One region of the Paenibacillus sp. RC84 genome, then DNA from elsewhere that is predicted to be linked to it. Evidence: predicted binding sites of a transcription regulator. Region 1 holds the regulator's gene; each other region holds the start of a gene.

Region 1 (10,845 bases):
CCCATCACATTCAACAGTGTTGATTTCCCCGACCCGCTTCTCCCCATAATCGCAACCATCTCACCATGTTTGATCTCCAGAGATAAATAGTGAAGCGCTCGGACGGCTGCTTCTCCGCTTCCGTAAGTTTTGCAGGCATCTTTAAGTTGAATGTCCGGCATCAATCCTTCCTCCTTAGCATCGTATCCACGTTTAGTCGTCTTAAATGAAGCAGGGGCTGAATGCTACTAGTCAGCAGCAGCGCCAGGCTTAAACCTATCCAAATTGGACTGTAAGTGATCTTGTCACCAAACAAAAGAAGAGTAACCAGAAAAGCTAAAAGATGGGCAGCCGCAAAAATAAGGAAGTTTTCCAATAAAACAAACCCCGTAATATGCCGCATGCTCCCTCCGCACAGCAAGTGAACACCATATTGGCTCCGGTTACGCCTGATCTTGCTGGACATGATCACCGAAAGCGTCAGCACGGCGAAGCCCGCCATGAGCAGGCCAATGGTCAGCATATGCCCGATATTTTCTCCCGCGGTAAATTTTAAAATTTTCAGTTCCCAAGGAGAAGAATTCCAAATATCGAAATCAAACATCTGATAGCGCTGCCGTAGTTCTTCAAAATAGGCAGCAAAGCTTGCTAACGTATATCCGTTTTCTAGTTGAATAGTTCCGCTTAATTTAGTTAAATTACTGATTTTTTGAAAAGTATAATCTTCTTCCGTTACCGGCGGTTCGCTGACCACAACGGATGGCAACACCATATATCGATCTAAATAAAGCAAGTCTCCTTGTCCTCTTGCAGGCATAGCGGAGTTCTTTTGCAAAAAACCGACTATTTCCATCGTAAAATTTTTAAAATAATACTGAATTTGAAGACGATCCCCTATTTTATAAACATCTCGATACTCAAAACCTAAGACAGCCGGCATGATTCCCTGGTTTGACAAAGTAAAATCTTTTTTATCGAAAGATCTGCCCTGACTTATGCGGAAAGTGAATTCTTTCCATGTCTGTTCATTGACAGCAGCCGCTTTGACAAATGTTAAGTTCAGATCATTGGATTGGTAGTAGGTAGGCTCTCTTCCATCTTCATAGCCGCTAGTAAACTTCTCCGAACCTCTAAAATTGGCAACATAAACAGGCTGCATGATGCGTTCCAAAAAAGTGAATTCTTTCTGATTAGTAAGTTCACGATGAAAGCCTTTAAAATCTTCAAGTACTCCTTCTCTTCCCAGAAAGGATCTTTCCTCTTCGCCTTTCAGCTTATCCGACAATTCATATCTTGTTTTCTCTTGTAATTGTCCGGCATAATGTTGTTCGCTTTTTTTCATAATAGTCATGTTCGTGAATATGGCATTTAAAACTATAAAAGAAATTGTAAATTGGATTACGATAAGAACACTGAAAAACTTCCAATTTTTCAAACTTTTAATTGCTTCTGAGACTATCATTATTGGACCCTCCTTACAGCTCGGTCCGTCGATCGTTTCATCATGAAAGTCAAGGGTATTAAGCAGACTGCAATCCCAATCAAAATCGTACTACCATATCGAGCAAGCAAATCTGCTGGAGAGTAAGAAGATTGTGGGAGTACAAAAAGGCCCATAATGCTGCCCCCTGCATAAGATAATACGGAAATAGCCAAATAACGCTTGAAGGAATCCCAAAATATTAATCGTGTCGAAAACCCGCATAATTTTTGTATAGCTATCATCTGTTTCCTTTGTTCTACCCAATAGACAGTTAGAGCCGAAGCACATGTTATGAAACTTAAAACTACAAGAGAATCAATCATTTTAAAAATAGGCTCATTCTGAAAAAAACGCCCAAGTCCTTCTCCGGGCACATCTACCTTTTTGACACTGCCTCCACTTTGTTCCGAAAAGCGCTGAATGTTTTGAAAGGTATCTTCAAGATTCTTATTGCCATCCAGAATCCATATCCCTTTAGTGTCTGCCCGGGCATTATCCGTTTGTAAAAAAACCATGCGGTCCAATTTACTGGGCTTATCCATCCCGGTTACCCCTATGATCTCGTAAGAGAGTCCGTTATACATATAGGGTTCTTTTTCGCCCATTGTCTTATGAATATCCCCGCCCACGACCACGATATTTTTACCGAGCTCGTTTTCTCTATCAAAGGAGTGGCCTTCGATCATAGGAAAAGGACTTATCGTTCCCTTAAACATAATCTCCTTGATTGCAGGATCGATTTTTTTGTAAAGAATATCTCCCTGCTTTAACGTATTTTGCAAGGAAATTTTATTTACGGAGCTTAATCTTTCAAATCTAAAAAATATGGCATCGTTACCGACATAGTTTTGACTAATTTTTTCAACAAGTTTGTACCTGTCCAGATACGAAACAGCTATACTCGTAAAAAAACCAATGCAAATAAAAACAAGAAATAACAAAATGGACGATGAATTCGTTCTAGGCATTCGGTTCTCATCCTTCACTGAAAAATATGCTTATTTAAACGCTTCACAAAAAACTATATGTCCCCTAGCATTTTCCATTTTTAAGATCATAATATGTACTTTATCATTATTAGTAATTATTCTCAAATTTGTTGATAACCCCCTCTAAAAAGACGAAAAACCAGCCTAGCTGTAAAAGCCTAGACTGGTTCTCGTTTGTATGCGGTTATTCACAGGCTTAAGCCAACACCGGCTCCAAGTGTCTCTTGCTTCCTTCAAGCAGATCACGGAACTGCTGCCCGGAAATGACCTCTTCCTTAAGCAGAATATCGAGCGATTGCTCGAATACGATCCGGTGCTTCGTCAGAAGCTCTTTTGTACGGGCCATCAACTCATCAAGGATAGCATTGTTCACCTCCAGCAGCTTCTGCTGCGGAACCATTTTCAGATCGACGATGCCGAGAGACGTCAGGCCCGAAGAAATCATCGTGCGGACCATATCGATGGACTTCTCGAAGTCGTTGCTCGATCCCGTGCTCCGGCCGCCGTAAATAATCTCTTCCGCAGCCGCACCGGCCAGCGCGATCATAATCTGATCTTCGATCGCTTCCTTGGAATACAGGTACTGGTCCTGCGGCGGATTATGGCGCACATAACCGAGAGCTTTGCCGCGGGGCCGCAGAGAAACTTGAGCTACGGAATCCGGACGCACCAGCTCTGCGATAATGGCATGGCCGAGTTCGTGATAGGCAACCCGGATCTTCTCTTCCTGGGTCGCTTCACGGTCCGTCTGTTCGCCCATCATGACTTTATCGATGGCCGCAAGCAGATCTTTCTGCATAACGTTATCCTGCTGGCCGCGCAAGGCATAAATGGCCGCTTCGTTCAGCACGCTTTCAAGCTGCGCTCCGGAAAATCCGAAGGTCTGCTCCGCGATTTTCTCCAGATCCGCCGCTTCCTCCAGCGGTTTGTTCTGGGCATGAATTTTAAGAATGGACAGGCGTCCCTTCTTGTCCGGCAGCTCGACGTCGATATGACGGTCAAACCGTCCCGGACGGAGCAGAGCCGGGTCCAGCATTTCTTTGCGGTTGGTCGCCGCGATGATAAGAATGCGCGGCGTCGTATTTGTATGAATGCCATCCATTTCGGTCAGGAGCTGGTTCAGCGTCTGGTCGTACTCGCGCTGCTGCCCGCCGTCCCGTTTGCCCCCGATCACGTCGATTTCATCGATAAAAATAACGGCGTTTTGTTTATTTTCCTTCTGGGCTTTCGTTCTGGCTTCCTGAAAAAGGGTACGGATCCGCGAAGCCCCTACACCGACATACATCTCCACGAATTCACTGCCGGAAGCGGCAATGTAGACGGAATTCGTATGGTGTGCGGCCGCTTTGGCCATCAGCGTTTTCCCTGTTCCGGGAGGACCGGTCAGCAGGATGCCTTTCAGAGGGCGGATACCGAGCTTCTTCGTTTCTTCCTGTTTCACGAGAAAATCAAGCGCTTCGACGAGTTCTTTCTTAGCCCGTTCCTGTCCGCCGATCTGATCAAAGCTGAGGTAGGAAGGCTGCCGGGATTTGCCGCGCGTACCGGCTCCCGCGCCGATTCCGATGCCGGAACCTCCGCGGCTTTTCATCATATAAAGAACGGCTGTAATGAGGGCGGCCGTAAACAGCAAAGGGATAATGTTGACTTTAATAAAGGCAAGAAAAATGAAAAGTACCGGAGCAGCGCCAATCGCTATCTCTTTTCCGTATTTGCTCATTTAAACACCCCAACTTTTTCGGCATTTCGCGGCAGCACCACGTACTTGTGCTGATCCCCTTTTTGCAGATGAACGTACACGTTCTGCTCGTCCATTTCGGTTTTCACGACCAAATTGCTGTCTTTGTCCGTTTTGTGCTTTTCCAGTGCCGTAGGTATATCGGCATAGTGACGGGTTTCCATCGCCTGGGCGACATCGAACAAAGCTTGCGCCCACCATTTATCGAGATCCGGAGATTCTTTTGTATTGACCGACAGTTTCACGTCACGGGAGCCGATTGTCGAGGCTCCTTCTTTTGTAATGCGGCCGTACACTTCTCTTAAGCTGGTGTTAGGTTTGAGGGACAGACGGATCGAAACTTCTTTATCATTATATGTGACCTGGGATTGATCAACCCCCGGTGTTTCTTTCACGATATTGCCTAGCGGTTTTCCGATGGCGTAGGTCTGATAAGCGAACCAGCCGCCAAAAAGAAAAAAAGCGGTGATGACGACACTTAACAGGACGGGCAAGAGACGTATTTTACGCAACTTACGTCCCCCTTTCTATATCATTCGTATTTAGCAAATGCTATACGAATAGTATATCACAGTCCGTAACCGGTGGGCAAAAAAAACGATGGAGTCTTTGACAAATTAACGAAATAAGCGAAAAGCTCACCCTATTGAAGGCTGAGCTTAAACGTATCTTCCAGTGCACCCGTCTTTAAATTATAATAATCGTAGAACGCCCGGTCTTGTTCGTCTTTATAAAAGACTTCCCAGACATACTTCCCCTTGAATTCGCCGGCGTTTACACGCAGAATATCCAGCTTGGGGTTTTTCTTCGCCATAATTCCGCGTACGGCTTCTTCCGTGATGTTCTCGGCCGTCATTTCCGTATGAATCTCGTCGATGGCCAGACCCGTCCCGTCCTGCTTGAGCGGCACCCAGACGATCAGCCCGTTGCCTAGCTTGTCTTCCCCGTATACGACTTCATAGGAACGGGCTCCATGAAAAGCTTCGACCCGGTTAGCCTTGGTCATCGTCGTTTTCTCGTAAGCCGCCTGAACGGCCTCGGAATTCGTTTCCCAGTGAGTCGCCTGCACGTTCACGTAAAAACGGTTAATGCCGAACCCAGAAGTCAGCACGACAAACAGCCCGATCCAAATGGCTTTTTTAAGCATACGTTCCCTCCTCCCTTCCGCTGAAGACTAACTTTTCGTCAAACGGGCGAAGCATGATTCAAATTCCCGTTTAATTTTCTCTTCGTCAAGCGTCAGGCATTCGCGGCCGCGTACGATCCAGCTGCCGTCCACGCACACATCTACCACATCATGGGCGGATGCCGAATAGACGATGTGGGAAACATAATCCGTACGAGGCAGAAAATGAGGCTGGTCGATATCGAGCGCGATAAAATCGGCCTTCATGCCCGGCTGAAGCGTACCGATATCGTCAAGCCAGATGGAGCGCGCGCCCATCGATGTGCCCATGCTTAAAGCGGCGGCGGCCGGCACGGCGGTCGGATCGCCGGATACGCCTTTGTGGATCAGGGCGGCAAGCCGCATTTCCTCGAACATGTCGAGGTTGTTGTTGCTGGCCGCTCCGTCCGTGCCTAGAGACACGTTTATGCCGGCTTTGAGCAGCTCAGGCACGCGGGCAACACCGCTCGCTAGCTTTAGGTTGCTCCCCGGATTGTGCGAAACCCCGACGTTGTATTTGGCAAGGACGGCGATCTCTTCGTCCGTCAGATGAACGCCGTGCGCAACCAGTGTCGGCCGCGTGAAAACGCCCAGTTTTTCCAGATGCTCGACTGGCCGTGCGCCATACTGCTCCGCGTTGGCTTCCACTTCTTTTAATGTCTCGGACATATGAGTATGAATAGGCAGGTCCAAATCGTGAGCGGCCTGGACAAAACGTTCAATGTAATCCGGCGGGCACGTGTAAGGAGCGTGCGGGGCCATCATCGTCGTAATGCGGCCGTTCGCGGCACCGTTCCAGTCCTTGGCGAAAGCGATCGCTTCCCGGAGCTTGGCTTCCTGAATATCGGCCGGACACAGTCCGATGACACCGCGGGTCAGGCGTGCACGCATACCCGAGTCGGATACGGCCTGGGCCACTTCATTCATATGGTCGTACATGTCGACAAATGTCGTCGTGCCGCCCTTGATCATTTCCAGGATGGCCAGAAGCGTTCCGTAGCGCACGTCCTGCGCCGTGAATTTGCCTTCCATCGGCCACATTTTCTCCTCCAGCCATACCTGGAGGGCAAGATCGTCTCCGTAGCCTCGCAGCAAAGTCATCGCCGCATGGCCGTGCGTATTGACGAGTCCGGGCATGTAGAGCTTGCGGTCCCCGCGAATGACTTCGTCATAAGTTTCCAGCGGATGCGGCGCATCCTTTCCTATATATGTAAGCTGATTTCCTTCCATAACCATACAGCCTTCGATTACGGGCGCGGCCGCGTCCCCTGTTACGAACAAACCGTTTATGATAATCGTTTTTTTCATCCGATAGCCCTCATTCCGTATAAAGTGCCGAAATCGGCAGTTATTCTTATCTTTTCAATGTACAACGTCACTTGTTTAAAATCAAGCCGAGCAAACAATTGAAAAAACGCTCAACCAGTGATTGCTTTCTGGGGAAATGTTATGATATTTTTAAGTTTGTGAGTTTAAGCTACAAAATTCTACATACATTAAACTTAACTTCACGGAATCTTTACAATCGAATCACTAGGAGGAACCGTAATGGCATCGCTTTTTAGCAGTAAAAGAGGAGACGTCGATTTTTTAAACCTGCTCATACGGGCGGCAGAAAACACACTCCATGCATCCCAGATGTTCAGAAACGCGATGATGGGAGATAAAATTCCGGAAAACTTTTTCCAGATGATCAAAGACATCGAGAGCAAAGGCGATCAGATCACCCACGAAATCTTTAAAGAGCTGAACAAAGTCTTTATCACTCCGCTCGACCGTGAAGATATTATGGAGCTGGCTTCCAAGCTCGACGACGTACTGGACGGCATTGAAGCGACAGCAGCACGTTTTGACTATCTCAACATCAGCCAGACGGACAAGGTTATGCAGGAATTCTCCGCCGTGATCGTGTCCAGCTGCCAACATATTCTCGATGCCTTCAAGCTTCTTTCCAAAAAGAAGTACATGCAGATTCCTCAACATACGGTTGAAATCAATGCGCTTGAAAACGAAGCCGACCGCCTGATGCGCGAAGGCATCCGTGAAATTTTTATCACCAAACGCGATCCTTACGAAGATTTCAAGCTCAAAGAACTTTATGAACGTCTCGAACAGACCACCGATGCATGTGAAGACGTTGCCAACATCTTGGAAAGCGTCGTGCTGCGCTACTCGTAGGCCCAGCAGTTTAGGAGGATTTCATGACGACAACAGTTCTTATTACCTTGATTGCGATCGTATTTCTCGCTTTAGCCTTTGACTTTATTAACGGTTTCCATGATACGGCGAACGCGGTAGCGACTTCGATCTCTACGCGTGCGATGAGTCCGAAAGTAGCCATTATATCCGCCGCCTGTCTGAATTTCGTCGGTGCCCTGTATTCTTCGGAGGTAGCCAAGACGATCGGCAGCGGGATCGCGGACCCGTCCAAGATCAACCACGGTGAATTTATCGTCATCGCGGCTCTTCTGTCCGCCATTATCTGGAACCTGGCAACCTGGTATTATGCCATTCCTTCCTCTTCCTCCCATACGCTCATCGGATCCATTGTCGGAGCCGTGCTGGCCGGGGCGGGAGCCGACTTCGTCAAATGGGGCGGTCTCGGCAAGATCGTGCTGATTCTGGTGCTTTCGCCGATTGTCGCATTCGTGGCCGGTTATATCATCATGACGATCATCAAATACCTGGTCATCCTGACGGGCAACAAATCCCGTTCGAAGCTGAACCGCGTGTTCAAGTTCTTCCAGATCCTGTCCGCCTGGCTGCTGTCCTTCTCCCACGGGGGAAATGACGCTCAGAAAGCGATGGGTATTATCGTATTCGGACTGGTCGCTGCGGGAGCCCAGACAACCATGGACGTGCCGTTGTGGGTGAAAATCGCGGCTGCGACCGCAATGGGCCTCGGCACTTCGATCGGGGGATGGAAAATCATTAAAACGATCTCCAAAAACTTGATCAAAATCGAGCCGATCAACGGGTTCGCCTCGGATTTGACATCTTCCATCGTCATTCAGACTTCTACGCATATGGGGATGCCGCTTTCGACCACTCACGTGATTTCCTCCGCGATCATCGGGTCGGGTTCCGTACTCCGTTTTCATGAGGTGAAATGGGGTACCGTAACACGCATGATCATCACTTGGATCATTACGATTCCGATCAGCATCATTCTGTCCTATGTGCTGTACACCGTGTTGTTTAAGTTCTTCGTCTAACAGGTAAATTAAATAGCAAGTTCCATTAAAAAACCGCCATACGGCCTAAACGGCCCATATAGCGGTTTTTCTGGTTTTCAAGACCAAAACCCTCACTTCTCTATTCAGGAAGGTAATAGGCCAGGCTCTGGAGCTCTGCCGTAAAGTCCGCATGATGCACGCGGATTTCCTCGGGTACTTTCAGAATGGACGGGGCGAAGTTCAGAATCGCTTCGATGCCCGCCTTCACGAATTGGTTGGCGACATTCTGCGCTTCCGGCGCCGGCACGGTTATGATGCCGATTCGAATGCTGGAATCCCGGATAACATCGGCCAGATGCTCCATGGGCAGAACGCTCATGTTATTGATGACCTGGCCGATCTTGTCCGGCGACGAATCGAAAATCGCCGTTATTTTCATCTGATCCCGCAAGTAGATGTTATAGTTGCACAGCGCCCGTCCCAGGTTACCGGCTCCCACGAGGGCAACCGGTATTTGGCGGTCAAGCTTCAGAATCTGCCGGATCTTCTCGATAAGATAGGTCACATCGTAGCCGATCCCCTTCTTTCCGAATTCACCGAAGTAAGCCAAGTCTTTGCGGATTTGGGCGGGGTTAAGATTCAGCTTCTGCCCCAGATCCTGAGACGAAACCGTTAATACGTTTTTCTTCGACAGTTCATTAAGAAAACGCAGATAGATCGGCAGCCGTTTGACGACCGCCTCGGATATTTTAAGTGACTTCAAGCGAGTTCTCTCCCATCCATTCCTGAATTCTCGGTACGATGCGCTCTACAGGCATATGCTCAATCTTCGGTCCCGGCAGGGAGTAGAGGAAGTGCTTCCCGTACTGCGTCTCGATGACACGCGTATCGTAAATCAGCACAATCCCTTTGTCCGAAGCCCTGCGTACAAGCCGGCCGAAGCCCTGCTTGAATCGGATGACGGCCTGAGGCACCGACAGCTTCATGAACGGGTTCTGATTCCGTTTCTTCAGGTTTTCGCTCTTCGCTTCGACCAGCGGATGATTCGGCGGCTGGAAAGGCAGCCGTACGATGGCCAGACAGGTCAAGGCTTCTCCGGGAATGTCCACCCCTTCCCAGAATGAACTCGTGCCGAGCAGCACGCACGCTTTATGCTCTTGGAAGAGCCGGGTCAGCTTGCTGCGGTTGCCGGTGTCCACCCCCTGACCGAGCACATGGATGCCGTGCGGGCGGAGATTTTCCTTCAGAACCGCGTGGGCAAGCTTCAGCATCCGGTTCGAAGTGAACAGCACGAGCATCCTCCCTCGCGTAGCCACGGCCACTTCGGAGAGTGATTCCGTGAGCGCTTTGAGGAATTCCTCTTCGCCGCTGCGGCCCCGGATCATCGGAAAGTCCCGCGGTATGCAGACAAGAGCCTGCTGCCGATACTGGAACGGCGACGGAAGCTGGACGGTTTTCAGCTTCGGATTCTCCTCTTCTTCGGCCGGCAGTTTCAACCCCAGCTGATCCGCCGAATACTGGAACGATTTATTGACCGACAGGGTGGCCGAAGTGAGAATGACGCTCTCTTTGTTGTCAAAGAAATGTTCGCGGATAAGCGGACTTACGTCCATCGGCACGGAGATCAGGTTGATCGAACGGCTTTTGTTGTACGTCCCCGCTTCAACCCAGTAAACGAAGTTATCGTCCGCCATCTTCATAAAGAAGCGGAGCGTCTCCTTCGCTGCCTGCAGTTCCTTCGCCACCCCGCCGAGGTCGGTAACGAAGCTCTGGACATCGTATTCTTCCTGGACTTCTTTCAAATCCTGCACGAGCGAATCCACGGATTTATACACTTCCTGAATATGCTGTTCCAAAATTTCCTCGAGATCCGTGAAATCGCTCCAGTTCGGGGGCAGCGAATCTTTCTTCAGACGCATCACCAGGGAACCGGGGTCGATTTGGCCGGGTTCGGAATTCGTCTGGAGCAGCTCGTAAAACTTTTCACAGAGTAAATCCCAAGCTTCCTTGATGAGCAAGGTTTTCGGGAACAGGTTGTCGATTCCGTTCATCCATGTAGCGGCCCGGTAATCGTCGTCATACCGTTGAAGCTTCGTGCGGAGCGCCGGCAGCTGCCCGTTCCGGCTGTCCTTGAACAGCCAGAGAAGCTGATTCGTCAGCCCCAGGTAGTGAAGCTCCTTGCCCAAATGCTTGCTTGCCACTTCTTCGAAATGGTGGGCCTCGTCCAGAACGAGATGCTTATAAGCCGGCAGCACCCGGTTCTCGGCCTTCATATCGGTAAACAGCAGCGAGTGGTTCGTAATGACAACGTCCGAATT
Region 2 (10,845 bases), on a different contig from region 1:
CCCGGGGCCCTGTGCTCCACCATCATCCGCTTGTCGAACACGTACGGCAGGCACGAAGAGGACGGGACGATCCGCATTACGAAAAAGCTCACCCACTCGGAGCTGTCGGATATGATCGGCTCCACCCGCGAAAGCGTGAATCGCATGTTCAGCGACCTGCGCAAAGCTCAGGCCATTGAAATGGATAACGGCTACATCATCATTCGCGATTTGAATTATTTAAAGGGCATTTGCCACTGCGAAAACTGCCCCATAGAAGTGTGCCGGATGTAACCGGCACACTTTTTTTATTTGGGCCGGACGAGACGGCCCCCCACGTCGTGCGGCGCTGAAATATCCGGGCGCCCCGGCGAGTGGGGCCAGCGCTGCCGACACGGGAATCCCGGGCGCGGGGTTCCCGGAGGACGGGGTTCCTGGAGGACGGTCCGGCACAGCATAGTACGGCGCTGAATTCTCCAGGCGCCGATTCCCGGCAGTGTGTTCCGGCACAGCATGGCGCAGACCTATAGCGACAACGTTCACCCCCGCGTGCGGGATACGGCGCCCCATCACCCGGCTGCGGGCCGTAAAAAAGCTCCCTGATTGAAATCAGGGAGCTTTCTTTCTTCGCTTGCGGGACTGCGCCTGCGCCTAGCGTATGTTTACAGCTTTCCGTCCGCCCGTTTCACAGGCGAGATGAAGTAATACAGCAACCCGACAAACACGGCCCCGCCGACGATGTTCCCCAGCGTTACCGGGATCATGTTGTGGAACCAGCCGGCCAAGGTAACCGTTTCGGGATGCGGGAGAATCAGGGCCAGCCCCAGCACGGTCATATTCGCCACGCTGTGCTCATACCCCGATGCGATAAAGCCGTACAGCATCCAGAAGATGAGAATCAGCTTCGCCGTGTCCTCTTTGGCTCTCATCGAAGTCCAGATCGCCAGGCAGACGAACCAGTTACAAAGAATTCCCCGGAAAAACAGCTGCGTGGTGTCCATGTTCATTTTTTTCGCGGCGATGGTCATTAACAAATGGTCCGGCTTAATATTGGCAAACACCCCGGCACCGACGACCAGCAGTACGAGGACCATGGCCCCCGTCAGGTTCCCCAGGTAGCACCAGAACCAGTTGACGAGCGTATCCTTCCACGTGACTTTACGCGATAGCGTCCCGATGGTGAAATACATGTTGTTCCCCGTAAAAAGCTCCGATCCGGCAAAAATCACCAGTGTGAGCGCGACTCCGAACGACAGGCCCATGACCGTTGTCGTAACCGGCGATTTTGCCGCAAACAGCGGGGCCCCTACGGAAAAGATAAGCACGATGCCGAGTCCTACGTAAGCACCGGCCAGACCGGCCGCCGTCAGGTAGCGAAGAAGGCTTTCGGAGAGAAAATTCTTTTTCTGCAGGGCCGCGGCGGCCATTTTTTCCACGGTTTCAGTAAACATTATGCGTCATCTCCTCGCGGGTTGAAAACAGGTTAAGCCGGACGAAAGATGTTCCGGATAAGCCTCTTGTGCGTACAAGCCGGCAGGGCGGAACCACGGCCGGAAGGGGCATCACAGCCCGATCCAGACATGCTCCCCGTCGGTTTTCACCGGATAAGTTTTCACCTGTCCCGTATCCGGCGCCTGCACTTTACCGTCCAGCAGGTTGATTTTCCAGTCATACAGGGGATCGTAAAGCAGGTCCCCCGATATCATCCCTTCGCAGAGCGGACCTCCTCTACGGTGAGGACTACGGTTCTGGAGCGCGAAGAGACGGCCGTCCGTCAAATGAAACACGGCGATTTCTTCTTCTCCCACGAAAACGGTCTTTCCCAGCCGAGCCGGAAAATCACCTTGTCTGCCGATGCAAACGTAGGTTTCCGGTTTTTCCTGAAGCTGTCGGTTCATCGATTTCTCCTCCTTTGGGGAGCTGCTTGGCAGCCCCTGTCTGTCCGATGCGCTTTATTCCGTTGGCGGCCCTACCGGCACGTTGACGCCTTCATACAGCTCCTGACGGAGCTGGCGGTCGCCGATCACTTTTTGCCAAGGATCGTGCGCGCGTGTCAGGGCGGTCTCCATGCGGTTTACAAGCTCCCGCCGGTTCGCTTCATCCGTGATCGCATGGTTCTGGATATAAGCCAGACCCAGCCGCTCGACCCAATCCGATGTTCTTTCCAGGTAATTGGCGGTTTCCCGGTAAAACTGGATCAGCGACGAGGTAATCTCCAGAAGCTCCTCATCCGTCTTCACCTTTACCGCAAGATCCGCAAGCCGCGGTTTAATACCCCCATTGCCGCCGATGTAAATCTCCCAGCCGCCGTCGTTGCCGACGATTCCGACATCCTTGGTGCACGATTCCGCACAGTTGCGCGGGCAGCCGTTCACGGCCATTTTAAACTTGGCGGGCATGTCGATCCTTTCGAATTTCTTCTCCAGCAGTTGTCCCATCCCCATCGAATCCTGGGTGCCGAACCGGCAGAAGGTCGAGCCTACGCACGTTTTGACCGTCCGGAGCGCTTTGGCATACGCGTAGCCCGATGGCATACCGAGTTCTTCCCAGACTTTCGGCAGATCTTCTTTGCGAACGCCCATCAGGTCGATCCGCTGTCCGCCGGTCATTTTGACGGCACGGACGTTATATTTCACGGCCACATCGCCGATCCTTTTCAGCTCTTCCGCCGAGCTTACGCCGCCGTACATCCGCGGTACGACCGTATATGTGCCGTCCTTGTTGATGTTCGCATGCAGTCGTTCGTTGACGAATCTCGATTCTTTTTCGTCCACGTAGGTTTCCGGCCACAACATCGTCAAATAGTAGTTGAGCGCAGGCCGGCACTTCGAGCAGCCTTCGGGGTTGCTCCAATTCAGAGCGGCCATGGTCTCGCGGGTCGTCGTCAGCTTCCGCTCACGCATGGCTGCGACAATTTCATCCCGGCCGAGCTGCGTGCAGCCGCAGATGCCATGGGCCGCTGTGCCCGCTTCGTAGCCGTCGCCCAGCACGCCGGCCAGAATCTGCTCGACAAGCGGCTTGCAGCCTCCGCACGAGCGGCAAGCTCCGGTGCAGGCTTTTACTTCGTCGACTGTTTTCAGACCCTGTGCGCGGACAACCTCCACGATGGTTCCTTTCGTCACCCCGTTGCAGCCGCATACGATATCCTCGTCGGCCAGAAGCTCCGCCCCGCCGCCGCTTTCCTCTCCCGCGGGAATTCCCATCAGGACGGCGTGCACGTCTTCGGTCATTTCGCGGCCGCTTCGTATCCACTGCTGAAGCTGGGTCGCCTGGCTGACATCGCCGAACAGCACGCCGCCTACGATCCGGCTGCCGCGGACGAGCACCTTTTTATAAATGCCTCTCCAGTCATCCTGCATTTTGACGATCGTAAGATCCGGACGATCCATAAACTCACCGGCCGAGAATACGTCCACACCCGATATTTTCAGCTTGGTGGCCAGCACCGTTCCCTCGTAAGGAGCCGTCTGCACCCCGCACAAATGCTTGGCTAGCACGCTGCCCTGTTCAAAAAGCGGGGCGACAAGCCCGTAGCACACGCTGCGGTGCTCGCAGCATTCTCCGACAGCATACACGTCCTGCGCCGAGGTCCGCATAAAATCGTCCACGACGATTCCGCGATTGACTTCCAGGCCCCCGGCCGCGGCCAAAACGCTGTTCGGCTTAATTCCCGCCGCCATGACGACAAAGTCCGTTTCCAGCGCGGTTCCGTCCGTAAACGCCAGCCCTTCGACGCGCACGCCGCCCGTTAGCTCCTTCGTCTGTTTCCCCATCGCGAAACGCAGTCCCTGGCGCTCCAGCTCCGCCCGCAGCATCCCCGAAGCCGCCGGGTCCAGCTGGCGTTCCATCAGATCGTCCATCAGATGAACGACCGTCACTTCCATGCCCAGCTTCGAAAGGCCCTTGGCCGCTTCGAGACCGAGGAGGCCGCCGCCGATGACGGCCGCCTGTCGATAAGTCCGGGCCGCTTCCGTCATCGCTTCACAGTCGGCAATGTCGCGGAAACCGACGACTCCCTCTTTGTCCGCGCCCGGAACCGGCAGAATGAACGGCTTCGAGCCCGTCGCCAAAATCAGGACGTCATAAGGAAGGACATCCCCGCGGTCGGTCGTGACCGTTTTGGCCGTCGTATCCAGCGCAGTCGCTGTCGTCCCCGTCAGAAGCTCAATGCCGTTTTCCCGGTACCAGCTCCAATCGTTCAGGACGATTTCATCCGTCGTTTTGCTGCCCTCAAGCACATATGAGAGCTGAATCCGGTTATAATTCGGGTGAGGCTCGCTCCCCACAATCGTTATATCAAACAAGCCGGTGTTGATTTTTAAAATCTGCTCGATCACACCCACTCCTGCCATTCCGTTTCCGATAAGCACCAGTTTTCTCCGATTCATTGCCTAACGCCCCCTGCCTTGGTCGATCTTTGAAAAGTTTCACTTGTGAAATTAAGCACATACTTAGTATAAACGTCTTCGGTGCCGGTCAGATGTGAAAAAAGTCACAGGACGGGAAGCGGATGTGAACATCGCTTGAAAGAAACGTGAACCAAAACTGCCGCCATACAAAAAAAAGCACATTCGCACCGGTAAACCGGGAATGTGCTTCTTTATCGGATTCCATGGACAAGCCAAGGTACCGTTGTCGTATTTAGATGAACACAGCCGTTCTACGCGCCTAAAAACGCAGGCAGGGCACTGCAGAGCCAACGTCCGTCGTATACGGCCCGTCGGCCTTACAGCAGCTCCAGCCTCACCCGGCTGCCGCGTCCGGACGGTTCGGCCGGCTCGACGATCAGCTTGCGCGGCAGACGAGCCCTCAGCTCCGGCACGTGCGAGATCACGCCGACCGCAAGCCGGTCCATGTGGAGCTTCTCAAGGGAGGTGACCACCATGTCCAGCAGATCCTGGTCCAGGGTACCGAACCCTTCGTCCAGGAAGAAAAATTCCAGGGGCACCTCGCCCTTGAGCTGGATCTGAGCCGACAAAGCGAGCGCGAGCGCGAGCGACGTCAGGAACGTTTCGCCGCCGGACAGCGTGCCGACCGGGCGCTTCACCCCGCCGGAGCCGTCGTCGCGGATCACGAAACCGCCGCCGGAGTCCACCTCGATCGCGTAGCGCTGCCGGGTGAGCTGCCCGAGCCGCTGCGAAGCGGCCCGGCTCACCTGCATCAGCTGCTCCTCCGCGAGGAACTCGACGAAGGCGTTCGCTTTCAGCACGGACTGCAGCTTCGCCAGCCGACCGTGCAAGGTCTGCTGCGCGCGGCGCCGCTCTTCCAGCCGGCGCCACTGCTCGTGCTTCGCCTGCAGCTCCTCGCAGTCGCGTTCCGCCTTGGCGCGGACCGCGAGCGCGGCCTCGTCGCGCTCCTGGGCTTCGCGCAGCTCGAGCAGCATGCCGGTCCAGCCTTCTTCGCTGACCGTCCGCCCGGCAAGCTGCTCCCGCAGCTGCGCGAGCCGGGAGCGGAGCGTCTGCTCGCGCTCGCGGTGACGCCGCGCCTCCGCGCTCCACTCGGCGCGCTGCGCTTCGGCGACGTACGCGCTCCGCACGGCGTCGGCATCCGCGAAGGAGGAAGCCTTCAGCGCGCGGTCCAGCCGCTCCCGCGCCTCTGCGAGCTGCCCGGCGGCGGATGCGGCGGCCTGTTCGGCCGCGCTGAGCGCCTGGGCCGCCTCCTGCTGCTCGCGGCGGGCCTGCTCGTGCGCGAGCCGGGTTTGCTCCGCTCGGGCGCGCAGCCGATCGAGCTCGGCCTGAGCCGCCGCGATCTGGCGCGGCACCGGCTCGCCGCCGACGCGGTCGTGCAGCTGCTGCGCCTTCTCGGCGGCGAGCTGGGACAGCCCCTGCAGCTTGGTCGCGAGCTGCAGGGCGGTTTTGTCGAGCTCCGCCGCCTCGGTGCGGAGCTGCTCGATCTTCGCGAGCACCCCGTCGATGAACGGGATGCTCTTCTCGATGCGGCCGCGCAGCTCTTCCGCCTGGCGCTCCTGCTCGCCCAGCTGCTTCAGGCGGGCCTCCACGGCGTCCAGCTCCAGGCCCCGGGCGCCGAACCGCTTCTGCCAGGCTTCTGCCCGGCCGCGGATGCTTTGCTCCAAAGCCTGCGCTTTGGTTTCGTCGGCCTGAAGGGCTGCGCGCTGCGAACGCAGCTCCGCCTCGGCGGCCTGCATGCCGGCTTCAAGCGGCTTCAGCCGTTTCAGGAGGGCTTGGAAGCCCGCTTCGAGCTCTGCCGCCAAACGGCCTACACGCGCGGTCTCCGCTTGCGGCCGCTCGAAAGCGGCCAGCTGCCGCAGCGCCTCGCCCGCAGAGATTCCGGCTTCGCCCTTCCGGATACCAGCGGTGGCGGCGAGGCTCTCTGCCGCAGTCGAGGACGCTGCCGCTTCCAGTATGCCGTCGGCTTTGCCTGTCCGGTCCGCGGAATCTACCGGGGACTTATCAGGCGGCAGCTCCAGATCCGCTTGAACCGCCGCAGCCGCTTCCGCCAGCATGAGCGCCGCCTCTGCGGCCGCATGATCGGTCTCGTCCCTGGAAGCGGAATTGGCGGCAGACTTGTTTGCTGCAGCCTGCGGATGATCCGTTCCGGCGCGCTCGTGCTCAAGCGCCCGTTTGGCGAGACTATCGAGGCCGAAAATGTGACGGTCCGCCTCCATTCCCGCTTCCCGAATGGCGCGAAGGAGCGTTTCGCATTCCTCTGCGCCAGGGGAAGTCTTCTCCGCCTCCACCTCTTCTTCGCGGTAAGGAGCCGGATGCTCCACAGCGCCGCACACAGGGCAGGGCTGCCCTTCGTGCAGTTCGTGCGCCAGCTTTCCGGCCAGATTCCGCAGTTCGCGCTCGCGGTCTTCCCGTTTGCGAATCTGAAGCAGCGCGGCCGCCGCTTCTTCCTGCTTCGCCAGCCGTTGACGCAGCTGCAGAGCTTCCGTCCTGCCGGCGCCGAGTTCACCGAGCCAGCGGGCAAAGTGTTCCGTCCAAGCGGTCAGTTCCCCGGCACGGACCGCCAGCTCGCGCTCTCCGGCCTCCATCGTCCGGCGTCTTCCGCCGGTCTCCTGCCGGAGTTCCTGAAGCTGGCGCATCTGCATATCCAGCTCCCTTTTGGCGTCCCATGCTTCTTGGAGAAGGCTGCGCTGCTCGTATCCGACCTCTACGCTTTTCAGCGCTTCTTTCAGCTCCGCCTGCTTGCCCAGCGCCTTTTCCTTCGTCTCCTGCTCCTTGCGGAATGCCTCTTTCACCGCGGAAAGCTGTGAAAGCAGATGTTCCTCGCTCGTTTTGAGGCTTTCGCACTGCTTGTGAAGGTCGGCAAGCTGACGCTCCTGCTCCAGTGCCTGGTTCAAACGCTCCAACCGGATCAGCAGGGGCTCCTCGCTTCCGGCCAACTCCTGCCGGGCCTGCTCGGACGCCTGCAAGGCCGTGTCTAATTTCACTTCGGCCTGGCTGGAGCGGTCCCTTGCCTGAGCGATCCGCCCCCGGTGCTCCGCCTCCGCTTTCGCCGAAGCTTCCGCATGCTCGACATAAGGACGCAGCTTCTCCGCTTCCTCCGCGCGCTTCAGGTTATCTTCGCGCTGCCGGATTCCCGGCTCTTCTTCCTCGGTTTTGCGAAGCTCCAATTCCGTCTGCCGCTCATCCTTTTGCACGCTTACAATCTGCTTCATCTCCTCGTAGCGGGCGGACGCCTGCTGAAAAAGCTTGCGCTGGACGACGGCATACTCAGCCGCCTCCTTCAACCTCTCGCCGGCCTGGGCCAGCGCTTCTTCGGATGCGTCTCCCAATCCCTGCTGCTCGGCGGCGATCTGTTTAAGCAGGCCGTCGGCTTCTTTCAGCCGTCCGCTTACGCGCGCGCTGAGATGATCGCCGTAAGCTTCAAGATGGAACAGCCGCTGAAGCATCTGCCGCCGGTCTTTGCCGGTCAACGAAAGAAATTCGGCGAATTTCCCCTGAGGAAGCACTACGGCGCGGGTAAAATCCTGCATGGACAACCCGAGCACCTGGTGGACCCGGTTGGTTACATCCGTGGATTTATCGGCCAGTACGACCGGTTCCTCCCCGCTCAGACGGACAAAACGGCTTACGGTATTCGTAACCGAGACGTCCGAGCCTCTCTTGAACTGGCGGTCCACCCGGTACCGGACGGCGCCCGTCGGATAGCTGAGTTCGAAAGTGAACGAGACCGCCAGCGTATTCTCGGCATGGTTCATGATCCCCTGCGTACCGCCGGAGGCCCGTTCGACTTTGCCGTAGAGCGCCAGCGTCAAGGCGTCCAGAATGGACGACTTTCCGCTCCCCGTCGGTCCGAAAATACCGAACACGCCGGCATCGCACAATTGCGTAAAATCTATTTCCTGTGATTCCCGGTAGCTTTGCAGACCGGACATTTGCAGCCGTATCGGACGCATACGTTTCGCCTCCCTTTATTCGGCCTGCTCCGGGCCGTCCGAATGATCCTGCAGCAGCTCCATGAAGAGCTGCACGAGCTCGGGCTCGGGCCTCGCCCCGCCCGTCTGCCGTTCGTAGAATCGGCGGAACAGCTCGTCCACCGGCAGCCCCGCGCTTGACAGTAAGGCCGCTTCTTCCTCGGCCGGCTGCTGCTGCGGATAGACCGGTTTGATATGGATAAACCCGCTGCGCGCCTTGCGCAGGGTTTGAATGTCGTGCAGCGACATCGCTTCCGCGATATGAATTTCCAGGTCGATCCACGCGTTTGCGTCCCGCCCTTCGTCCAGCCAGCGGTGCACCTCCGCCAGCCCTTCCTTCGCTTTCCAGTTCACTAGCGGGCGGCCGGATGTCAAATAGATTTCTTCGATCGAGGCCGGTTCTCCCGGTTTGACGTCCAGAACGGTCAGCGACTTGGCTTGGCCCGCTTCGGAAAAGCTGTAGGCAAGCGGGGAACCGCAGTAGCGGATGGGGCTCTGCGCTTTAAGCGTCTGCGGACGATGCAGGTGGCCGAGCGCCACATACTGCGCGCCGACATCGAGTGCCGATGTATCGACCGTGTACGCTCCGCCGACCTGAATCGGACGCTCCGATTCGCTTTCTTTTCCCCCGAGCACGTAAATGTGGCTCATGATCAGGTTCACGGTGTCGGGACCAAAGCCCGCCGTTTGAGCCTTGACCAGCTCGCCTACCCGCTGGGAGTAAGCTCTCCTGAGCACTTCTTCGCCGGCGTCGTCGCTGAGCAGCTCGCCCAGTCTCGACTCGGACGGATACGGCAGCGCAAATAGTTTGGCCGTTTCGCCGGTTCTCGGAATCCCGATCTCCATCAGGCCCGCTTTCGGCAGCCCGATCAGAGAGATTCCCTGCGCCTTGGCAATCGGGGAAGACGCCCCCAGACGGTCCGGGTGATCGTGGTTGCCCGAAATGACGACAACTTCCCTGCGGCCGTCCTCGGCCAGCCTGGACAGAGCGTCGTAAAAAAGCTGCTCCGCAGCGGCAGGCGGATTGACGGTGTCATACACATCTCCCGCCAGCAGCACGAGATCGATATTCCCTTCTCTGACAATGCGGACGAGTTCGTCCACGAAAGCAACCTGTTCCTCAAACCGGCTCCGCCCTTCCAGGGTTCTCCCCAAGTGCCAGTCACCGGTGTGCAGTATGCGCATACCTATCCCCCAAATCTGATTGTATCTGTAAAAACGGCCGTCCCGCCTTTATCCAGCGGTTTTTGTCCGGCCTCTTCCATTCAAATTTCCACCACGTGCCCGCCGTCAAAGAAAAACAGGTAGGTTCCCGCAAGCTTGCGCTTCCAGATTTTTTCCACTGCCTGTCCGTACAAGCCAAGCTGGATCCGGTATCTTTCCCGGAGCGCTTCGAGACCGACGCCTTTGACACGGTCCGTCTTGTAATCGAGCATAATCAGATTGCCGTCCGATTCGAACAGGCAGTCGATCACACCCTGCACAAGCACCGTCTCCTGGCGGGTCGACGCATCCGCATTCGGGTAGACACGGCCGGCGGGAAGCCCCAAGCTGAAAGGCACTTCACGCCATACCCGGGTAGAGGCGGCAAGCTTTTGGCCGATCTGTGTCCGGAAAAAGCCCGCAAGGATTTCCGTATCCACCGCTCTTGCTTGAGCCGGGGTAAGCAGTTCCTTGTCGATCATTTCCCGGATAACAGCTTCCACCGCTTCCGGCGTCACTTCCTTCAACGGCATATGCTGCATGACGGCGTGAAAAACGGTTCCTCGCTCCGCAGAGGTCAATTTCTTCTCTTCCATAAAACGGGGACGCCGCAGAAGCGACGTTCTTGACGAGGAACCGGCCGAAGGTGTACCGGGAATGGAGGCACCGGCGGGAACTTCCCCGCCTGCTTCACCAGGGGGCTCAATCGGCTCGCTCGCTGTTAGCGTGTCTTGTGCCGCTTGCGGTTCCTGTATGTCCTGAGTCTCAGCCGACTCCCGCTCCCGCCGATCTTCCGCCTGCATGAGCGCGGGGCTGTCCATAAAAGTCGCCAGATGAAAAACCGAATTCCCTCCGGCACGGGTCCCTTCCGTATCGCCCGGAAGGGCTGGCGTACCGAGAGAATGCTCCCCGTTCAACCGGGACGCTTCCGCCGCCCCCGCCATTTTCAGCAGCCGGGTCGGCAAAATGAGTCCGCTCCCCGGGCTTGGCATCAGCTCGGCCGACGGAATTTCTTCGTGATCGGAAGCCGTACTGCGGTCTGCCTGCCTTTTCAGCTCGGAAACGGACGTTTTGGAAAAATAAGCGGTCGCCTGGGCAAACGGATACGTCCACGACAGCGATTTCGCAAGCGCAACGTCCCATTCCCCGGTAAAAGTCGGCACCTTGTTCAGGTGTTTCAGCGCCTCCAGCCGGTCCGCCTGAATCGTGACGGATTCGTCGGCTTTCCCCATGGCCGCCAGCTCCTCGGGCGCAATCACTTCGAAGCGCCACTTGGAGCCGTC
Region 3 (10,845 bases), 200 kb from region 1:
CAGGTGCTATTCAGCAAAGGAAGTTTCGGAGAGGAAGCCCTCGCTATCGGGGCGGCAGGACTGGTTATCCGCCAGCTGTCAGCGATCTAAGGTTGTGGCGGTTCACGATCTCAGAAAAAAAGCCGAGCTTTGATTCGGCTAGGTAACATATCCTTTAATTGGTGGAGTTGATAAAAAAAGGAGAGAACAGACATGGAGAAATTGTTCACTAGCAGTGTATTTACACCTCCGCACGGATTTACGGGTGGAATCGAAGGGCCCGCCTGCGATGCCCAAGGGAATTTGTATGCCGTTAATTATGCGAAAGAAGGTACCATCGGCAAAGTAACGCCGGCAGGCCAAAGCAGCGTGTTCGTGGAGCTTCCGAACGGCAGCATCGGCAACGGAATCCGTTTTACGCGGGCCGGAGAGATGCTGATCGCCGATTATAAGAACCATAACGTGCTGAAAGTAGACATGGCCACCAAAGCCGTTACGGTCTGGGCGCACGGACCCGGAATGAACCAGCCGAACGATATTGCGATCTCGGCAAACGATATTGTTTTTGCAAGCGATCCGAACTGGAGCAACAACACGGGAAGTCTTTGGCGGGTGACCCCGGGCAATGTGACGCTTCTGGAGAGCGGAATGGGGACAACCAACGGGATCGAAGTTTCACCGGACGGGAAAAGGCTGTATGTGAACGAATCCGTTCAGCGCCGGATCTGGGTATACGATCTGACCGAAGCGGGCGCGATTTCCAACAAGCGTCTGCTAATCGAATTTCCCGACTTCGGACTGGACGGCATGCGGTGCGATTCGAAGGGCAATCTGTACAGCACCCGTTTCGGTAAAGGAACGGTCCTGAAGATTTCCCCGCAGGGCAACATTCTTCAGGAAGTCGTTCTGCACGGCAAAAACTGTACCAACCTGACCTTCGGCGGTCCGGACGGCAGAACGGTCTATGTCACCGTAGCGGACAACGGCAACGTGGAAAAGTTCCGTACGGACGCCCCCGGCCGATGCCGGGTGCTCAGCGGGGTCGTCACTTCTTAGACCCCTTGCATCTGAATCAAAAAAAAGACTTGGTTCCGTCCGCTTCCTCCGGGAAGCGGACGGCCAAGTCTTTTTTATCGTGCCGTTATTTCAGTTCATTCACTTGTTTGACCGGTGTCGTTTGAATCGGCAGGTTTTTGGAATCGATCACTTTCACCTGCAAGTTCACCGGTTTCCCGGGTTCAGCGGCATCTTTCGGGACGATTGCGGAGAGCGATTGGCGGCTCTCGTAAGTCGTCTTGAGGGCCTTGTCGTTCAAATAGACGACACACCCCGGAGCAAAGTTCTTGCCGCTGATTTCGACGGAAGAATCTCCGCTGCTGCCTCCGGCCGTGCTTTGGTGAAGCGGCGACACATTGTCGATCGTCATCTCACCGAAGCCAAGTGTGTATTTCGGATTAATGATCTTGTCGCGGAAGCCGTTAAAGCTGTACTGCTCCCCGAACAGCACGTCATACTGGAGCATCCGGTACTCCGTCACATCCTGCTCGGTCAGCTTCATCCGGTCGTAATGATTCCGGGGCGGGATCATCGGGAACTTTTTGGACAAGGAGAACAGGTAGTCCGTGTAGGGCGTTCCTTCGCGCTGCGCCAGATTCAAAAGATAAGGCCCGAGGAAGGAAGCGCTCATGTCGAGCTTATCCTGGTGCTTCGGCAAATAGTTATCCCAGACGACGACCGGCAGGGTGTACATTTTATCCAGCACGGCTGCGGAATCGTCATCGTCCTTCAAGTATCCGGTATCTTTGTAGGCCTGGAAGTTATTGCCCATGGCCGGAAGATGGTCGCCGAACAGCATGATGATCGTCGGCTCGCCTTTCTTCTCGTAATGTTCCACGAGCATTTTGAGCGCGGCATCCGTATTATGAACGCCCTGGGCGAGTGTCTCGATCATGCCCTTCGTTTCCTCCGGGAAATTGCCGCTCGCTTTGATGGTGTTCTGTTTGAATTTATCCGGTGTAAACGGCGCGTGATTCTCCATCGTGTTCGCGAATACAAAGTCAGGACCGGACGTGCTGTCGACCTGCTCGATGATTTTGTTCATCACCGCTTTGTCGGCCAGATAAGGACCGTTGTATTCGGGTTCGAAGTACTCCTGAGAAATGAATTTAGAGAATCCGAAGTTCTGGTACACGTTGCGGCTGTTGAAAAACCAGTTATGGAACGGGTTAATGGCCGCCGTCTGATAGCCTTGTCTCGCTAAAATGCTGGCCAGTGAATCGACGCGTCGGTTCATGTATTGGTTATAGGCGATGGCGCCTTCCGGCAGGAACCGGATCGAATTGCCCGAGAGCACCTCGAATTCGACATTGGCGGTTCCGCCGCCGAACTGGGGCGACAGCATATAACCGCTGGAATAGTTCTGCTGGAGATGGTGGATGAACGGAACCGGATCTTCGCTGAACGTTACGTTCTTCATCCGGGTAGGATCCCAGAAAGCTTCGCCGAGAATGACGATAATGTTCGGTTTTACATTCGGATCTACGTTGGTGCGGCGTTCGACCCGCTTCACGAAATTGTCCATATTCGCCTGGCTGTAGCCCTGAGGAGCATCGATGATGATCTGCTCGATATTCATGACGGTGGACAGCATAAACCCGTTGACATGATAGTTATCGGCCTGGTTCCAGGGAATGGTGGAGATATGAAGGGCGGATTTGATCGGAACCGGTTTGTCGAAATAGACGGCGCATGCGAGCGCGACGCCAAGGACACCGAGAACGATGTTCTCTTTCCAGCGGAAGCGGGAATGGGTCCAAGGAACGAAATAAAGCAGGGCGACGCTGGCCGCAAGGAACACGATAATGCCGATTACGATCGTTTTATCGAACAAACCGTTCAAGTATTGGACGATGTCGGTCGTCTCGCTGCTGAGAAACAAATCCCAAGGCAGAAGAGGCACACCGAGAATTTTGAATTTAATTCCGCTGATTAGACCGCAGATCAGCATGAAAGCGGCTACGATCCAGAACGCGATGCGGCTCCGGCCGGTCAAAGCGGTAAAAACTAGGAACAGGCAGAAGGTCAGCAAATAGTTAAGTACCATTTCCCCCGGACTGTGCTTGACCCAGGATAGGGCGGCCATCACTCCTCCCCGATTTAAAAACTCAATGAAGACAACGAGCAGCAGGGGCCAAACGAATAAGTGCAGCCGACGCGCTATAAAATGAATACCTTTCTGCATCACAGATCTCCTGTTCATTCAATTTACAAACATTTTACATATGATTTGCTCTGTCATTATACCATGTAGAACCAGGTCTCGATACCTAAAACCTTGTAACAAAATCGTTACAATTTCATAAAGAATTTGTGATTATTATCACATGTGGGTGCTCATGCCGAAGGTAAGATGAAACCATGAAAAGCTTCATTGACAAAGGGGGATGCCGCTATGGCAAAGCTCGCGCCTGCCAAGGAAAAGCAGGACATTAAGCCCGCTCCGCAAAGCGGGGCGAACGAGAAGGAACCGGAGCTGAAAGGCGCTTTCGCATCGGTTATGATTCTGGGCGCGTTTATTCTGATTACTTGGTTCGGCGTATTTGCTCTGTACCTTATAAGAAGTTAACGGGACAAATGCGCCAAAAGTTCCGCGAATCGGAAAAAAAAGAGGGGATATTACATGCATATTCATCGTTTGGAGAAAATCTGGATCGTTTTCGGCATCTCCATGCTCATCGTTTTCCTGTCCGTGATCGGCGTATCCGCGTTTGCGATGGGAATGAACCCGCCGACCGGCCATGCGCACACGATCGATCCGGCGAAGGTCGATTTGACGCCGCCTTTCGATCAGCCGGGCCTGAAGAAAGTAGGGGAGAACGAATACGAAGCCGTTATGACCGCTTTCGCGTTCGGTTACAAGCCGGATAAGATGGAAATTCCCGAAGGAGCGACCGTGCATTTTATGATCACAAGCAAGGACGTCGTCCACGGGTTTGAAATCCCGGGCACAAATGTAAACATGATGGTGCTTCCGGGGGAAGTGAATCATCTTACGTATAAGTTCGACAAGCCGGGTTCTTATCTCGTGCTCTGCAACGAATACTGCGGCGGAGCCCACGAATGGATGAAAACGACGATAGTCGTTAACTAAACCCACCGGCAGAAAGGAAGTCGTTATGTATGAACGGAACCGACACGCAACCGGCGCGGCAAGCCGCCGCTGCCTTTAATCCGAAAGACAGCAAGCTCGTCCTCGCTCACATTTTATTCGCTTTTGGCGCGCTTCTTCTCGGAGGTATTGCCGGAGTGCTGCAGGGCCTAGTCCGCGGAGGCATGATCAAACTGCCCGCCGGTATCGGCTATTATCAGCTGCTGACAGCACACGGCGTGCTGATGGCGCTCATTTTTACGACCTTTTTCATTATCGGATTCCTGTATTCGGGTATCTCCAAAACGCTCGGAGGCGAGCTGCTGCCGCTGCCGCGGCGCCTCGCCTGGCTCGGATTCGGCCTAATGGCGGGCGGAACCGCGCTGGGAACGGTTTTTATCCTGCTCAACAAAGCGTCCGTGCTATACACGTTCTATGCTCCTCTTAAGGCATCGCCGTATTTCTACATCGCATTGACGATGGTTGTCGTCGGCAGTTGGATGAGCGGCTTCGGCATCTTCATCAATTACCGCTACTGGAAGCGGACTCATAAGGGGCAGTTGTCGCCGCTGTTTGCCTTCATGGCGGTCATTACGATGCTGCTCTGGCAGGTCGCGACCATCGGGGTAGCGGCGGAGGTTCTGCTCCAGCTGATTCCTTGGTCGTTCGGCTGGGTCGACACCGTCAACGTCCTTCTGAGCCGCACCTTATTCTGGTACTTCGGTCATCCGCTCGTTTACTTCTGGCTGCTGCCCGCCTATATTTGCTGGTATACGATTATTCCGAAAGTTATCGGCGGCAAAATATTCAGCGACGCGCTTGCCCGGCTTTCGTTTATCCTGTTCCTGCTGTTCTCGATTCCGGTAGGGTTTCACCATCAGTTGACAGAGCCCGGAATCAGCTCGTTCTGGAAATTCCTTCAGGTTATTCTAACCTTCATGGTCATCGTTCCTTCCCTGATGACGGCGTTCTCGCTGTTCGCCACCTTCGAAACGACAGGCAGGGCGAATGGGGCCAAAGGCCTGTTCGGCTGGTTTAAGTTTCTCCCTTGGAAGGACGTCCGCTTCTTCGCTCCGTTTATGGGGATGCTGATCTTCATCCCGGCGGGAGCGGGCGGCATCGTCAATGCCAGTAACCAGATGAACCAGGTCGTACACAATACCCTCTGGGTAACGGGGCACTTTCATCTGACCGTCGCGACCAGCGTGGCCCTTACTTTCTTCGGGATCACCTACTGGCTGATCCCTGCGATCACGGGCCGGCAGCTGACGCAAAGGCTGCACAAGCTGGGAATTTGGCAGACGATTCTCTGGTGCGTCGGCATGTTCTTCATGTCGGGCTCCATGCACACCGTCGGCCTGCTCGGCTCGCCCCGCCGCACCGCTTACACGACGTACGAGAATCATCCCGACACGGTGCTGTGGATGCCGTATCACGTCGCGATGGCGATCGGCGGTATGATTCTTTTCGTAGCCGTGCTCCTGATGATCTATAATGTCATTGCGCTTATGCGTTCGCCTAAAGGCGAGACGGAGTACCCGATCGCTGAAGTGCGTGACGCATCGGAGCCGACTCCGAAGCTGTTCGAGCGCTGGGGGCTTTGGCTCGGCGTCACCGCCGTTCTGATCCTTGTCGCGTATACGATACCGGTCGCCCAGATGATGGGCGGAGATACACCTGGCTCGATCCCTTTTGTAACCTGGTAAAATAGCAAAATAACAACCCGCCTTGTGTAGTTTACACGGGCGGGTTTTTCGCGATTTTCGTACAAGGAAGGCGTTCCCAGTTATAACGGTTCCGGAATCGGGTAGTGAACGTTAGAATACACAGACGACTAAGGAGCCGTGAAATAATGGATCTGATTACAGGAAATCCTCTCTGGCCTCATACAAGTAACGTAAAAAAGCGATATCCTCGGTTGGAGGAAGATATAGAATGCGAAGTTCTGGTCATCGGCAGCGGAATGTCCGGGGCCATGAGCGCTTACATGCTTACGAAGGCGGGATTCGATACCGTCCTTGTGGATTCAAGGGAAATAGCCGGCGGCAGTACGATGGCGAATACCGGCCTCATTCAATTTTTCAACGACAAAACGTTAACGAGCTGCATCCACACCTACGGGGAGGAGAATGGCGTGGCCTTCTACAAGCTGTGCGAGGATGCGGTTCGCACTCTGGGGCGGATCTGCGAAGAGGAAGGGATCGACGCCCAGTTTCAGCGGAGGGAATCGCTTTACATGGCTTCCGCCGAAGCGGATGTGCCGATGCTGGAGGAAGAATACCGGACGCTGAACAAATACGGATTTGAAGTCGAGTACTTGCAGCCAAGCGACATAGCGGATAAATTCTCTTTCACAAAACCCGGGGCTATTCTCGCGTCCGGGGATGCGGCCATCAATCCGTACGCCTGCGTTAACGGCCTTATCGAAGTGTCGACCGCAAGGGGAATGAGAGTCTATGCCCGGACCGAAATCGATTCACGGTTGGAGACGTCGAACGGAACAGTCTTTTATACGAAAGAACGGCGGCGGATACAGGCGAAGTATGCGGTTTATTCGACGGGATACGAAACCCAGGAAATGAAACGCAACCGCAACGCCAAGCTGCTCACCTCCTACGCGATCGCGACTCAACCGGTGGGAGAATTTCCCGGATGGTACAAGGAGTGCATGATTTGGGAGACGGCCCGCCCTTATCTGTATATGCGAACGACCGCGGACGGAAGGATTATTGTGGGAGGGGAAGACGAAGACATGCTTCCCGAAGAAGAACGGATAAACCGCCTTGCGGTCAAGACGGGTATTTTGCTGGACAAAGCGAAAGCCTTGTTTCCGGAGCTTGACCTCCGCGCGGAATTTTCGTGGGCGGCGGTTTTCGGTGAAACGCATGACGGGTATCCGCTGATCGGCGTGCAGGACGGATTTCCGAACAGCATGTTCTCGCTCGTATACGGCGGGAACGGAACGGTATACTCTGTGCTGGGCGCCGAAATGATTGTGAACCGGCTGCAAGGACTTACCCATCCGGGGGAGCGGCTGTTCCGGTTCGACAGACCTCGTCATACCCCGTCGGCTTCCGAGGTCAAGCAAGTAGGCTAAGAAAAATTAATGCCTTCTTAACATACAGACATTTTATGGCTTCTTCCTATCCTATATAATGAAGGGAGCTGTGTGTACCGCACAGATTTTTGCTTCAGGGAGAGGAGAACAAGCATGAAAGTCGCCGTAGTTGGCTGCGGAACAATGGGGACCGTTCACGGAACGGACTATCATCGGCTGCCGGGAGTCGAATTAACCGGAGTTTGCGATCTCGACCGGGAAACGGCCCGGGACTTGGCCGGACAAGTGCAGACGAAAGCGTACTTTTCTTTCGAGGACATGATGGCGGAGGCGGAGATCGACGTCGTCAGCATTGCTCTGCCGACCAACCTGCACAAGGAATATGTCATGAAAGCGGCCGATCTGGGAAAGCACGTCATTTGCGAAAAACCGATTGCGCTGACACTGAAAGATGCCGAAGAAATGATCGCCTACTGTCAAAAGAAAGGCGTGCGTCTGTTCATCGGCCATGTGGTCCGTTTCTTCCCGGAATATGCGGATCTCAAACGTAAACTGGATTCCGGCGTAACCGGGGAACCCGGGGTGGCTCACTTGAAACGGGTAGGCTCGCATCCGGGAACCGTCAAGGACTGGTACAACGATTTTGACAAAAGTCACGGCGTCATCATGGACATGATGATTCACGATATCGACTTTGCCCGGTGGGCATACGGCGAAGTGCAAGAAGTATTCGCTCTCAACCGGCGCAGCGAAGAGCAGGATTACGCTCTCGTGACCCTCCGGTTTGCAGGCGGCGCCATCGCGAACCTCGAAGGCCACTGGGGCTATCCGGGCTCTTTCGCGACAGCTGCCGAATTCGCCGGCAAAGCCGGCATTATCCGGCTGAATAGCCGGGAGACGGATTCCTTGAAGCTGCTGAGGAGCAGTGCGGCGCCGGTCGGCGCACGCGGGGTGCAGGTACCGAAAAGCCCGTCTTACCAAGACCCGTACTACTACGAGCTGGAGCATTTCCTAGCCTGTATCCGGGAGGACAAGGAACCTCTCGTTTCGGCGGAGGATGCGCTGCGGGCCCTGGAAATCGTGCTGGCCGCCCTCGAATCCGCACGTACGGGACAGCCTGTCCGGCTGCCGCTAAAAGGAGGTGCCGCCCATGCGTAAGCTCAAAATCGGAATGATCAGCTTCGCTCACGGTCACGCGTTTTCGTATTTTAACGCACTGAACGCTATGCCGGAGGTCGAGGTCGTCGGAATTGCCGACGAAGAGAAAGACCGTGTCGCCAAAATTACGGAAACTTACGGGATCTCTTACTACAGCACGGCGGAAGAACTGCTGAGAACCGATCTAGATGCCGTCGTCATCTGTTCCGAGAATTCCCGCCATGCGGAACTTACGATAGCTTCCGCCAAAGCCGGGAAGCACATCCTGTGCGAGAAGCCGCTCGGCATCTCCACGGCGGAGATGGAAGAGATGATCACGGTGTGCCGGGACCATGGCGTGCAGCTGATGACAGCGTTTCCGTGCCGCTACATACCGGCTGTCGTGCAGGCCAAGGAAGCCGTCGACCGCGGGGAAATCGGCGAGATTATCGCCATCAAAGGAACCAACCGCGGCAGCATGCCGGGCGGATGGTTCGTCGACAAGAAGCTCTCCGGCGGCGGAGCCGTGTTCGACCATACCGTCCATGTGATGGATTTGATGCGCTGGTTTCTCGGCAGCGACGTCCGTGAAGTGTTCGCCTATGCGGATACCCGCTTCCGCGGACTTGATATCGACGATGCCGGCATGGTGCACGTGAGGTTCGAGAACGGCGTTTTTGCCGTGCTGGATCCGAGCTGGTCCCGCAGCAAAACGTTCCCGACCTGGGGCGACGTAACGATGGAAATCACCGGCACGAAAGGGGTCATTTCGATCGATTCCTTCGCGCAGAAGAACGAGGTTTTCAGCGATGTCACGGGCAAGGCCCAGTGGAGCTACTGGGGAGACAACATGGACGAGTACATGATCAGAGGATTCGTCGAAGCCCTTCTCGGCGGGAAGCCGGTGCCGGTTACGGGCGAAGACGGGCTCAAAGCGGCGGCCGTCGGCCTGGCCGCGTACGAGTCGGCGCAGGCGGGCAAGCCGGTCGTTCTGAGTTCATTTTTATAAAAATCCCGGACCCTCGCGTTCCGGCGGGTTCCTTGTGCAGAGCAGGCGACCTGTCGGTTTCGCCTGGGTTTTTTCAGGTCTTTTTTCCGGTCAAAGTTTTGTGAACACTTTCCGACACTAGTGTCTTATTGGATGGGTTATTGTCTGCAAGACCTTGTAAACCCTCGGACGGCTTGATATGATAAGGGCGTTGCTGCGTCTACAAGGAATACATATACGAACATGGAGGAATCGACATGTCAGACAAGTTGTTAAACATTTTTCATCAATCGCATGCGGGATCGTGGGCGTTTATCGTCATCCTGTTTGTGGTAAGCGCCATTTTTTACCGGCAGAAAATTACTCCTATGATCCTCAGATTGTTCTACCTGATCATGCTGGTTTCCGGAATCGGCATGCTGATCGGCTACGGCTTCCCGGTCAAGTACGTGGTGAAGGGAATTATCGCTATCGTTGTGATCGGTCTTATGGAAATGATTCTCGGACGCATGAAAAGAGGACAAGGCAAGGAATCTTCGACCAAGATTCTTTTTGTCGTCTGGGCGGTTCTGATCCTGATCGTCGTGCTTCTCGGCTACGGAATCTTTTAAGTAAACGAAAAAGCGGTAGAACCGTCCCTGCCTAAATGGGGGACGGTTTTGTCCGTGTATCCGGTTAAGGAGAGAAATCATGTTAAAACCGATGCTGTTTCTGTTCTGGTCTACGATGTTGGGCGGGCTTGTTCTCGGTATTGCCGTCTGGGGAATCGGCAAGGCTATTTTCCCCGACTTTGTGTCGATGGATGTCGCGGTGAGCGGCGCAAGTGAATTTTCCATGATCATTATGGCGACACTTACCATGTGTATGATCAGCGTAGTCGGGTATTTCGCCTACCTGATGACGAATTACTACATGATCGGAATTCTCCGGAACCGCAAAGGCGCCTGGTCGGGTCTTCAGCTGTTCTTTATCGTCATGGCTATCGCGAACTTGTTTTTCCTGCGTTACCAAAGCTTTGCGGAAGGCAAGGAAAGCCTGGCGATGTATGTCGGTACTCCGGTCCTGATCGCTGTGGCGGGTTTGATCGTTTCGCAAGTGAAGGTGAAGCTGACCAATGCTTCGGCCAGAATTCCGACGCTGTTCTTTATGATCGTGGTCACCTGCCTGGAAATGCTCCCGGCTTTCAGCATCAACGATTTGACTTCGCTGCTGTACGTATCGCTGGTCCTGCTAGCCTGTAACGCGTGGCAGATTCTTATTTTCCATAAGCTGACGAACACGAAGAAACACCAGCAGATGAAAAAGGCGCAGGTTAAGAAAGCGTAATCTTTACATAGGTACAAGAAATTCCAAAGGGGCCGATCGTATGAACAAGCGTGTCGTGTTCATCATGCTGCTGATGTTTACCGTCTACCTCGGATTCGGATTAATTATCCCCGTCCTGCCCGAGCTGCTGCACGGAATACCGAAAGGAGAGACGCATCTGGGATGGGTTCTCTCCATATACTCCGTCATGTCCTTCCTCGTCTCTCCTTT

The links. The regulator Rex, encoded in region 1, represses fermentation and respiration genes when NADH is low (regulators of the CRP and FNR family bind a similar motif). The targets are predictions, from matches to a motif close to TTGTGAAATATTTCACAA.
Region 2: a site for Rex is predicted at 4,460-4,477, ahead of nirB (nitrite reductase large subunit NirB). Genes of this name have one in related genera too.
Region 3: a site for Rex is predicted at 3,347-3,364, ahead of ABH899_RS07405 (cytochrome c oxidase subunit 2A). Genes of this name have one in related genera too.

What each region holds. Positions count from the first base shown of each region.
Region 1 is NZ_JBGBYL010000003.1:255,325-266,169, reverse strand. It holds gene ABH899_RS08535 (ABC transporter ATP-binding protein) at 1-161, opposite strand, end outside; gene ABH899_RS08530 (hypothetical protein) at 161-1,441, opposite strand; gene ABH899_RS08525 (FtsX-like permease family protein) at 1,441-2,430, opposite strand; gene ABH899_RS08520 (AAA family ATPase) at 2,648-4,168, opposite strand; gene ABH899_RS08515 (hypothetical protein) at 4,165-4,698, opposite strand; gene ABH899_RS08510 (cell wall elongation regulator TseB-like domain-containing protein) at 4,830-5,333, opposite strand; gene ABH899_RS08505 (amidohydrolase) at 5,361-6,659, opposite strand; gene ABH899_RS08500 (DUF47 domain-containing protein) at 6,900-7,529, shown strand; gene ABH899_RS08495 (inorganic phosphate transporter) at 7,553-8,566, shown strand; gene ABH899_RS08490 (redox-sensing transcriptional repressor Rex) at 8,667-9,290, opposite strand; gene dinG (ATP-dependent DNA helicase DinG) at 9,277-10,845, opposite strand, start outside.
Region 2 is NZ_JBGBYL010000001.1:378,936-389,780, reverse strand. It holds gene ABH899_RS01725 (Crp/Fnr family transcriptional regulator) at 1-273, shown strand, start outside; gene ABH899_RS01720 (formate/nitrite transporter family protein) at 642-1,430, opposite strand; gene nirD (nitrite reductase small subunit NirD) at 1,542-1,877, opposite strand; gene nirB (nitrite reductase large subunit NirB) at 1,932-4,367, opposite strand; gene ABH899_RS01705 (AAA family ATPase) at 4,706-8,341, opposite strand; gene ABH899_RS01700 (exonuclease SbcCD subunit D) at 8,357-9,544, opposite strand; gene addA (helicase-exonuclease AddAB subunit AddA) at 9,625-10,845, opposite strand, start outside.
Region 3 is NZ_JBGBYL010000003.1:50,569-61,413, forward strand. It holds gene ABH899_RS07390 (ROK family protein) at 1-90, shown strand, start outside; gene ABH899_RS07395 (SMP-30/gluconolactonase/LRE family protein) at 193-1,035, shown strand; gene ABH899_RS07400 (LTA synthase family protein) at 1,121-3,220, opposite strand; gene ABH899_RS07405 (cytochrome c oxidase subunit 2A) at 3,431-3,604, shown strand; gene ABH899_RS07410 (cytochrome c oxidase subunit II) at 3,659-4,129, shown strand; gene ABH899_RS07415 (b(o/a)3-type cytochrome-c oxidase subunit 1) at 4,159-5,832, shown strand; gene ABH899_RS07420 (NAD(P)/FAD-dependent oxidoreductase) at 6,045-7,223, shown strand; gene ABH899_RS07425 (Gfo/Idh/MocA family protein) at 7,338-8,342, shown strand; gene ABH899_RS07430 (Gfo/Idh/MocA family protein) at 8,335-9,330, shown strand; gene ABH899_RS07435 (DUF1516 family protein) at 9,567-9,920, shown strand; gene ABH899_RS07440 (KinB-signaling pathway activation protein) at 10,000-10,635, shown strand; gene ABH899_RS07445 (MFS transporter) at 10,676-10,845, shown strand, end outside.